DNA from 2 places in the Mycobacterium sp. DL592 genome. Region 1 is predicted to be linked to the other one. Evidence: predicted binding sites of a transcription regulator. Region 1 holds the regulator's gene; the other holds the start of a gene.
What was found. The regulator LexA, encoded in region 1, represses DNA repair genes until DNA is damaged. The targets are predictions, from matches to a motif close to CGAACANNTGTTCG.

Region 1 (4,930 bases):
ATCTGCGCCGCCGGATCGCCTGGCCCTCGTCGGTCTCACGCGAGTCGACGACGCGGGAATCGGGATGACGGCAAAACGGACAGTGCATGACCGCTCCTTCGCCGCCGCAGCCGGGTGATGTGAACCACCCAGAGCCTACCCGGGCCGTCCAGCGGAGTGCGTCGTCGCGGGCCACGGCGGTGGCGAATCAGCCGATGGGTGCGATAAGGGTCTGGCCTGCGTCCAGCGCGGCCGAATCGAGCTTGTTGAGTTCGCGGATGCGCTGCACGACCTGGCTCACCGGCGCATCGGGCGCCACCCGGGAGGCAACCTGCTGCAACGTCTCGCCTGCCTCGACCCGCACCACCGCCAGCTGGTCAGGGACCGCCGCCGGTGCCACCTCGGTGGAGCTGAAGTGGAACAGCGAGCCCAGCCACAGCGTGATCAGCGCCGCCAGCCCCGCGAGCACGATGGTGGCCGTCGTGCTGACCGGCTTGCGCGTGTGCGCCGCGCGCGATACGGCAACGCCGGTGCCGCGGTAGTGCAGGTGCCCGGCCGCCGGCCGTGCGGGGCCCGGCCGATCAGTGCGCGTCCCGCCCGGACGCACCCGCACGGGCGAACCGGACCGGACGGGGTACCGCCGCGGCTCCGACGGCCACGCCACCACCTGTAAATCGTCGATGACTGTCATGTCCGCTCCTTCCTCCGATGCGCCCGACTGTTCGCTCTTGTGTTCGAAATATACTCGATCATGTGTTCGATGTCCGAACATGTGAGCGAGCGTGTCGGAAGAATAAAACGGACCACCGACAAGTTTTCGCCCCGCGCGATCGAACATCGCGACACGATGCGACACGCTCGAACAAATGTTTGATTGTGTCGGTCCGGGCGACTACATTCGGCGCTATGAGTGACCGCAGTGAGACATCGGGGACCGACACCAGCAGCCGTAGCGGGGCTCCCGACTCCGGATTGACCGAGCGGCAGCGGACCATTCTGGAGGTCATCCGCGCTTCCGTGACCACCCGCGGCTATCCCCCGAGTATCAGGGAGATCGGTGACGCCGTCGGGCTCACCTCGACGTCGTCGGTGGCCCACCAGCTGCGCACCCTGGAGCGCAAGGGCTACCTGCGCCGCGACGCCAACCGGCCACGCGCCGTCGACGTCCGCAGCGCGGATGACATGCCGACGCCACCGGTGACCGAGGTCGTCGGCTCAGACGCGCTGCCCGAGCCGACGTTCGTTCCGGTCCTGGGCCGGATCGCCGCGGGCGGTCCGATCCTGGCCGAGGAGGCCGTCGAGGACGTCTTCCCGCTGCCGCGCGTACTCGTCGGCGAAGGGTCGTTGTTCCTGCTGAAGGTCGTCGGCGAATCGATGGTCGACGCAGCCATCTGCGACGGCGACTGGGTTGTGGTGCGCCAGCAGAACGTCGCTGACAACGGCGACATCGTGGCCGCCATGATCGACGGCGAAGCGACGGTCAAGACGTTCAAGCGGACGGGTGGTCAGGTGTGGCTGATGCCCCACAACCCGGCCTTCGACCCGATCCCCGGTAACGACGCCGCCATCCTGGGCAAGGTCGTCACCGTCATCCGCAAGATCTGACGACGAGCGGGCCGCTATTCGGCCTTGTGGAAACCGTTGGCCTGGGCCAGTTCCTCGCTGGCGAACCACACCTCGGGAATGGTGTGCTCGTAGAGCTCGGACTCCGGTGTGTAGTACAGGCCGGAGTGGGTGTTGGCCTTGATCACATAGCCTTCAGGCGCCTGATAGGGATCGGCTAGCGGTAGGTGGATCGCCGGACGGGCGGGGTCCTGGTCCTCATGCGCATCCGACTGCTGCTCTTCGGCAGGTTCGACGGTCACATCCTCGTCGGGCACGATCGGAACCTCGTCGGGCTCCTCGGCGGCGCGACGACGACGCGGAGTGCCGATACCGCCCATGTCCAGGCGCCACATCGACTGTGACTCTTCGAGATTGACCGCGGCGTGCCGGCCGGAGTCGCTGGCCTCGTCGGCCTCCTCCTCGACCTCGGCGTACTCCACGTAATCCGGGTGTACGTCGTCTGCCGCGGTGTCGGCCTCGGGCTCGACGGGAATGCGGGTCGGCGTGGTGTCGATGGAGTCCTGGTCACCGTCGAACACGTCGTCGGGGCCGGGCATCGACTTGGCCCCCAGGCCCGGGGAGGACCAATTAAACCCGGAGGAACTCGGAACCTCGGCACGGCCGCCGTCGGGATAGGAGGAGTACCGCGACGCTTCGGAATCGCCGGGCCAGCGATCGTCATCGTCGTAGTCGGCGTCCTCGAAGTCGTCGTCGTCCTCGGCGGTGGCGGCGCGGCGCCGCTGCAGCCACAGCACACCCAGGGCGAGCACGCCGATCAGCAGCAGCCCCGGGATGATCACCAGCAGCCACCACCAGTGCCAGGTGAACGACTTGCCGGACTTGCCGTCGGCCCCCGGCGCACCGGGCGTCTGCGGCCCGCTCGCGGCAGGCACCTGGAGGCCCGACAACTGTCCGGCCAATTCCGGCGGCTTGGTGGTGAAGGTATTGGAGGCCTTGTTGAAGGAGATCTCGCCACCGCTGAACTTCTGCGTGACGGTGTCACCGTCTGTGGTCTGCTCGCCGGTCGGCACGCCGAGCGAGCCCGTCGCACCGCCGAGCTTCGCCCAGGCTGCGTTGATCGCACCGCGGACCACGATCGCGCCGTTGTCCGGCGTCCAGAAGATCACCGGCTTGTCCGCTGCGCTGAACGTGCTGACCCGGCTGTTGGGCGCGCCGCCATCGGCCTCGGTGCCGGTCGGCAGACCAAGGTCACCGGTCGGGCCACCGGCCGATTCGTACTTCGACAGGATCGCGCCGGTCACCGCGTGGGCACCGGTCGCCGGCGAGTAGAAGATCTTGCCGCCGGCGTAATCCTGCGCGGCACCGTCGCTGCCGACGGTGTACTGAGCACCTTGCCGTCCGCCCAGCACGCCGGAGATACCGCCGGCTGCCCGCCAGGCCTGGTTGATCAACGTCGTCGGATCCGACGGGACTTCGACACCGGCCAGGTTCGCGGCCAGGTCGGGCGGGTCGGTGGTGAACACCTTGGTGGCGTTGTTGTAGGACACCGTGCCGCCGGTGAACTTCTGGCTCACGACGTCGGCGTCGTAGGTTTCGTCGCCGGTCGGCGCGCCCAGCGTGCCCCCGGAACCGCCCAGCTTGTCCCATGCGGCGTTGATGGCGCCGCGCACAACCCGTGCCCCGGTCTCGGCCGTCCAGAAGATCGCGGGCTTGTCGCTGGCGCTGAACGTGCTGACCCGGCTGTTCGGACCGAGCAGGCCGGCCACCTCGTCGATGGTCGGGAATCCGAGATCGCCGTCGGCGGGGCCGCCGAGCTCCTGGTACTTGTCCAGGATCGCGCCGAACAGGAGGTGCGCCCCGGTGGCCGGGGTGAAGAAGATCTTGCCGCCGCTGAAATTCTGCGCGAACCCGTCGCCGACCGGGTAGACGTCGCCGTCCTTGCCGCCGACCGGCGACCCGTCGCCGCCTGCGGCCTGCCACGCCTGGTCGATGGCCGCGTTGGCGGCATCGCTTTCCGGTGATGCCACCGCCGCAGGAGCAACCAGCAGCGCCGCCACAGCCGTCGCGACCACGCCAAGCGCTAGTCGCCCGACGCCTCTGGTGAGACGACTTCCAAGCCAGGTCATGTAACTCCCCTGCGTTCCGGTCAAGATTCCTCTAGTTATAGTCCGCGTCAACTCTGCGTCAGCAGATCACGACACGCGGCGATATCTGAGATACGGCACGCACAAACACCGGAAAACAGCATTAAGTTGTGACAAAACCGCTGTATGCGGGCTAGACGCCCAGGCTGCGCCCGATGATCTCCTTCATGATCTCGGTCGTCCCGCCGTAAATGGTCTGCACGCGGGCGTCCAGGTAAGCGCGGGCCACGTTGTACTCCCGCATGTAGCCGTAGCCGCCGTGCAACTGAAGGCACCGGTCGATGATCTTGACCTGGGCTTCCGTGGTCCACCACTTGGCCATCGCGGCCTGCTCGGCGGTCAGCTTCTCGTCGAGGTGCAGCCGGATGAACTCGTCGACCATGATCCGCACCGCGGTGGCCTCGGTGGCCAGCTCAGCCAGCAGGAATCGGCTGTTCTGGAACGAACCGATCGGCTTGCCGAATGCCTTGCGCTCCTTGGTGTACTGGATCGTCTCGGCCAGCACGGCCTCGATGGCGGCTGCGGCCATGATGGCGATCGAGATCCGCTCCTGCGGCAGGTTCTCCATGAGGTAGATGAAGCCCTGCCCCTCTTCGCCGAGCAGGTTCTCCACCGGCACCTTCACGTCGGTGAAGGACAGCTCAGCGGTGTCCTGGGCGTCGAGCCCGACCTTGTCGAGGTGACGGCCGCGCTCGAAGCCCTCCATGCCGCGTTCGACGACCAGCAGCGAGAAGCCCAGCGCACCCTTATCGGGGTCGGTCTGGGCCACCACGATGACCAGGTCGGAGTTGATGCCGTTGGTGATGAAGGTCTTGGATCCGTTGAGGATGTAGTGGTCACCTTCTTTGACCGCGCGGGTCTTGATGCCCTGCAGGTCGCTTCCGGTGCCCGGCTCGGTCATGGCGATCGCGGTGATCAGCTCGCCGGTGCAGAACTTCGGCAGCCAGCGCTGCTTCTGTTCCTCGGTGGTCAGGCGCAGCAGATACGGCGCGACGACGTCGTTGTGCAGCGAGAAGCCCAGTCCGCTGTAGCGGCCGGCGACCGTCTCCTCCACCACGATGGTGTTGTAGCGGAAGTCGGGGTTGCCGCCGCCGCCATACTCCTCGGGCACCGCCATCCCCAGGAAGCCCTGCTTGCCGGCCTCGAGCCACACCCCGCGGTCGACGATCTTGTCCTTCTCCCACTGGTCGTGGTAGGGCGCGACGTGCCGCTCGAGGAACCCGCGGTAGGACTCGCGGAAC
Region 2 (4,930 bases), 290 kb from region 1:
TGAGCAGGATCGCCGCTTCGAGCATGTCTGATACCGACTGGCACATCGAGATGATGTAGTTGGGCACCGCCGCAGCGCCGAAGACCCGCACCGCCCGCGCTGCGGCGAACACGATGTCGAGCTCCTTGCGCGCGAGCTCGGACAGCTCGGCATCGTCGCGGATCAGCGGGCGGCGGGTGGCCAGCTCGGCGACCAGGAGCTCCACCCGCTCCGGCTCGGGCAGCGACGCGTAGTCCGCGTGCACGCCTGCCCACGCCAGCAGCTCGGCGACCACCTGCTCGTGCGTTTCGGAGTTCTGCCGCATGTCCAGCCCACTGAGGTGGAACCCGAAGGCGTCCACCGCGTCGCGAAGGCGCGCCAAGCGGTCATCGGCCAGCAGGCCACTTCCGTTGCGCCCCAGCGAATCACCGATGACGTCGAGATCGGCCAGCAGTTCCGCCGGTGTGCTGTAAGGCGGCAGCCCCAGGTCGAGAATGTGCTCGGGCTGGCGGTCGAGGATGTTCGCGGCGGTGGCGGTCAGCCGGGCGTGCACCACGCGCAACGCCCTGCGGTAGGGCTCGTCGGAGCGGGCCGGCTCGTCCAGTCCTGCAGCCAGCTCCTGCAGTTCGTCAGAGGTCTTGACCAGCCGGGCCGACATCGACAGCTCCTGCTCGAGCGAGGTCAGTTCGGCGAAGTAATGCGCCAGCGCGGTGTAGGCGGCGCTGCCGGTCGCCAGCCGCACGACGTCGGCGGTGACATTCGGATTACCGTCGCGGTCGCCGCCGATCCACGACCCCGGGCGCAGGATCGGCTCGGGCAGCAGCTCGGCGCCCGGCCACCGGGCGCGGAGCGCGTCGCGCACCTCGGCGTTGACCTTAGGGATCACCTCGAAGAATGCCGCCGGGTAGTAGCGCAGGCCGACTTCGATCTCGTCTTGAATCTTCAAGCGGGACAACCGGATCAGGGCCGTCTGCCAGAGCGTGAGGATCTGCAGCCGCAGCTCGGTTTCGACGGGCCGGCCGTCCTCTGTCTCGTCCTGGCCGTGCAGCCGCAGCCGCATGAGCTGCGTGATGCGGTGCTGGGTGTCGAACACCGTGCGCCTGCGGGTCTCCGTCGGGTGGGCGGTGATCACCGGCGAGACCAGCGCCCCGCGTAACGCCGCGGCGACGGTGTCGGCGTCGAGTTCGGCCGCCTCGAGCTTGCGGTAGGTGGCGGCCAGCGTGCTGTTCTGCGGCGGCTCCCCTTCCGCGACGTGAACGGCGCGGCGACGCTCCCGGTGGATGTCTTCGGCGACGTTGGCCAGCAGGGCGAAGTGGGTGAAGGCGCGGATGACCGGGATAGCCCGGTGGATGTCGATTCCGTCGAAGAGCCGGGCCAGTTCAGTGCGGTCGATCTCGGAGCGGCGGACCCGGAATGACTCCACCCTGGCCCGTTCGACGAGGTCGAAAACCTCCTCGCCGTTCTGTTCACGCACCGTGTCGCCGAGGATCGCGCCGAGCAGGCGGATGTCGCGGCGCATCGGTTCGGTGGCCTCCCGCCCGACCTGGGTGCGATGCACGGCACCGATCGGTTCGAGCGTCACATCAGAGACCTCTGCCATGTGTCCAGTATCGGCGCGGGGTGGCCAGCCCGCAGGACGAGGGGCGCCAGACCATCCACAGATCCCGATTCATCCACAGCCCGGCCGCTTGCCCGCCAAGTGGGAACATATGTTCGATAACGTGGGTTCATGACCGCGTGCGAACCGCTGACCGCCGAGGCGGTGCAGGAGGTGGTTCGCGCCGAGCTCGATGCGATCGAGGGTGCTTACACCCGGCTGCGGACGACATGTACTGACCTGGTGGGCAATGCTTTTCGGATCGAGATGGCCGAACGGCTGGAATATCAGCAGCGAACCAACCGGGGGCTGTCCTACCGGATGTTCGGCGAGATCGCCGAGCCGATGGACGGTCCTGACGACGGACGGCTACCCGTCGGGGTCAAGATGCGCGACGCGCTGGCCGCCCGGCTTCGGCTGACCGGCGGCGAGGTGCGCCGACGCTTCCGGGTCGCGGCACGGATCCGGCCCCGCCGATCGCTGACCGGGCCACCGCTCGCACCTGAACTGCCCGAGCTGGCCGCCGCGGTGCACGCGGGCGACGTCGGCGACGACCACATCAGCGCCGTCTGCCGGGCGCTGGACCTGTTGCCTGCGTCGGTGTCAGCCCGCGACAAGGAGAGGGCGGAGCGGGCGCTGGTACGCCATGCCCGCGAACAGGATTCACAGTTCGTCACCGTGGTCGGCGCGACGATCGCGGACTGCCTCAATCCCGACGGCAACTTCACCGACGAGGATCGCGCCCGGCGCCGCAGCCTGCGGCTGGGCCGCCAGGGCGCCGACGGGATGAGCCGACTGTCCGGCTGGCTCGACCCCGAGGCCCGCTCCTACCTGGAGGCGGTGATCGCGGCGGTGCGCCCCGGGCGCCATCAGCCCGACGGCGACGAGCGCGACACCCGAAGCTGCGAACAACGCGGCCACGACGCGCTGAAGCTGGCCCTGCGAGCGGCGATCGGGTCAGGTGCCCTGGGCAAGCATCGGGGAATGCCGGTGACCGTTGTCGTGACGACCACCCTGTCCGAACTCGACCAGGCCGCGCGTGCGGTCAACGATCCCGACGTGCCGATGCCGCCGCCGGCGCGGACCGGGGGAACCGGCCGGCTTCCGATGCGCGATCTGATCCGCATGGCCAGTGGGTCCGTCCACTATCTCGCGGTATTCGAGGACCACTCGGCACGACCGCTCTACCTTGGCCGTTCCAAACGCCTGGCAACGCCGGACCATCGGATCATCTGCCACGCCCGAGACGGCGGCTGCACCAAACCGAATTGCTTCGTGCGGGGATACGACTGCGAAGTGCATCACGCACGGGCCTGGCGAGCGGGCGGGCCGACCGATGCCGACAACCTGTACTTCGGCTGCTACGGCGACCACGACGCGGCGACCGACGGTGTGTACGACACGACGGTGACCGGGGACGGACGCATCGCGTGGTCGGACGGCACCGGTCCCCCGCGGGTCAACGAGGTCCACCACCCCGAGCGATTACTCGAAGACGGGGGCGACTCCCCGTGAGGCGGGGCAGGATCGCAGGTGTGCAGGGCGATTCGACGACGGTATTCATTGCGCGACGGGTCATCACGATGGATCCGGCGCATCCGGAGGCCACCGCGGTAGCCGTGGCCGGCGGCCGGATCGTCGCCGTCGGCGAGGTTGACGAACTACGCGGCTCCGGCGAGGTCGACGACGCGTTCGCCGATGCGATTGTCTGCCCAGGCCTGATCGACCAGCACCTGCATCCGATCCTCGGAGCGACGACGCTGACCACAGAGGTCATCGCCATCGAAGACTGGGACCTCCCGGGACGGAGCTGTCCGGCCGCGACGTCGCCGGAGAGCTACCGGGCTCGCCTCGCCGTGGCCCACCAGGGACTGGCCGATCCTGCCGAGTGGCTGTTCAGCTGGGGCTACCACAAACTCTGGCACGGGCCGCTGGACCGAGCGGCGCTCGACGCCATCAGCTCGACCCGCCCGATTGCGGTGTGGCAGCGCTCGTGCCACGAGTGGTTCCTCAACAGCGCCGCCATCGACGCGCTCGGCCTCACCGCCGCCGACATGGCCGACCAGGGCCCAGCCGGCGAGATGGTCGACTTCGATGGCGGGCACTGGTGGGAGATGGGGATGAATCTGCTCCTGACACGGCTGTCGCCGGTGTTCATGAATGCTGAGCGGCTCACCGCGGGGCTACGCCAGCTGGTGGACTACCTGCACCGCAACGGGGTCACCGCGATCAACGAGCCCGGCATCATGTGGGATATCGAACCGTGGCCGCTGTATCAGGAGCTCCTCGCGGACGACGAAACCCCTTTCCTGTCAACGTTTCTGGTTGACGCCCGTAGTCAGGCTGACTCGGGGCTTGATCCGGGTGATGCGGTGGCGGACGCCGAACGCCAAGTGGCTCGCGCCTCCGCGGGCAAGGTGCGGCTGCTTCCCAAACAGGTGAAGCTGTTCGCCGACGGCGCGATCATCAGCCAGCTGATGCAGATGCGCGACCCGTATCTCGACGACGCGGGCCACCCCGACCTGTGCCATCACGGCGAGTGGATGATGCAGCCCGACACCTTTCGCGCATTCGCGAAGGCCTACTGGCACGCCGACTGGCAACTGCACATCCACGTCAACGGTGACGCCGCGCTCGACCTTGTTCTCGACACCATTGCCGAATGTCAGGCCGCTCATCCTCGTGCCGATCACAGGACCGTCATAGTGCACTTCGCCAACTCGACAGAGGAACAGGTCGACCGCATCGCCGAGTTGGGCTGCATCGTCTCAGCCAACCCCTACTACCCCGTCGGCTTCGCCGACCAGTACGCCCGCCACGGACTCGGCCCCGGACGGGCCGACACGATGGTGCGTGCGGCATCGGTCCTTCGCCGCGGCATTCCCCTGTCGCTGCACTCCGACCTCCCTATGGGGCCTGCCGCGCCGCTGACGCTGGCCTGGTGCGCCGTCAATCGCCGGACGCCGGATGGGCGAATAGCCGGACCCGAACAGCGGATCTCGGTGCACGACGCGCTGCGGGGCGTCACGATCGAGGCCGCTTACTCGTGGCGGATGGAAGACCAGCTGGGCAGCATCACGGTGGGCAAGATGGCCAACTTCACGGTGCTCGCCGAGGACCCTTACGCAGTCAACCCGGGGGCGATCAACACGATCCCGGTGCTGGGGACCGTCTACGACGGCCGATGGTTTCCGGTCAGGAGTACTTGATCTGCAGCGCCATGCCGATGATGGACACCACCCAGATGCCGGTGACGAACAACGTCAGGCGGTCGAGGTTCTTCTCCACCACGGTAGAACCGGACAGGCTGGACTGCACGCCGCCGCCGAACAGGGTCGACAGGCCGCCACCCTT

Region 2: HBE64_RS12865 (HNH endonuclease signature motif containing protein) is a predicted target of LexA. The motif match lies at 1,682-1,695, and genes of this name have one in related genera.

Annotation. Positions count from the first base shown of each region.
Region 1 covers NZ_CP050192.1:2,965,802-2,970,731, forward strand. The annotation lists gene nrdR (transcriptional regulator NrdR) at 1-88, opposite strand, end outside; gene HBE64_RS14290 (LysM peptidoglycan-binding domain-containing protein) at 188-670, opposite strand; gene lexA (transcriptional repressor LexA) at 886-1,584, shown strand; gene HBE64_RS14300 (hypothetical protein) at 1,599-3,671, opposite strand; gene HBE64_RS14305 (acyl-CoA dehydrogenase family protein) at 3,823-4,930, opposite strand, start outside.
Region 2 covers NZ_CP050192.1:2,671,365-2,676,294, forward strand. The annotation lists gene ppc (phosphoenolpyruvate carboxylase) at 1-1,579, opposite strand, end outside; gene HBE64_RS12865 (HNH endonuclease signature motif containing protein) at 1,709-3,091, shown strand; gene HBE64_RS12870 (amidohydrolase) at 3,112-4,785, shown strand; gene secG (preprotein translocase subunit SecG) at 4,772-4,930, opposite strand, start outside.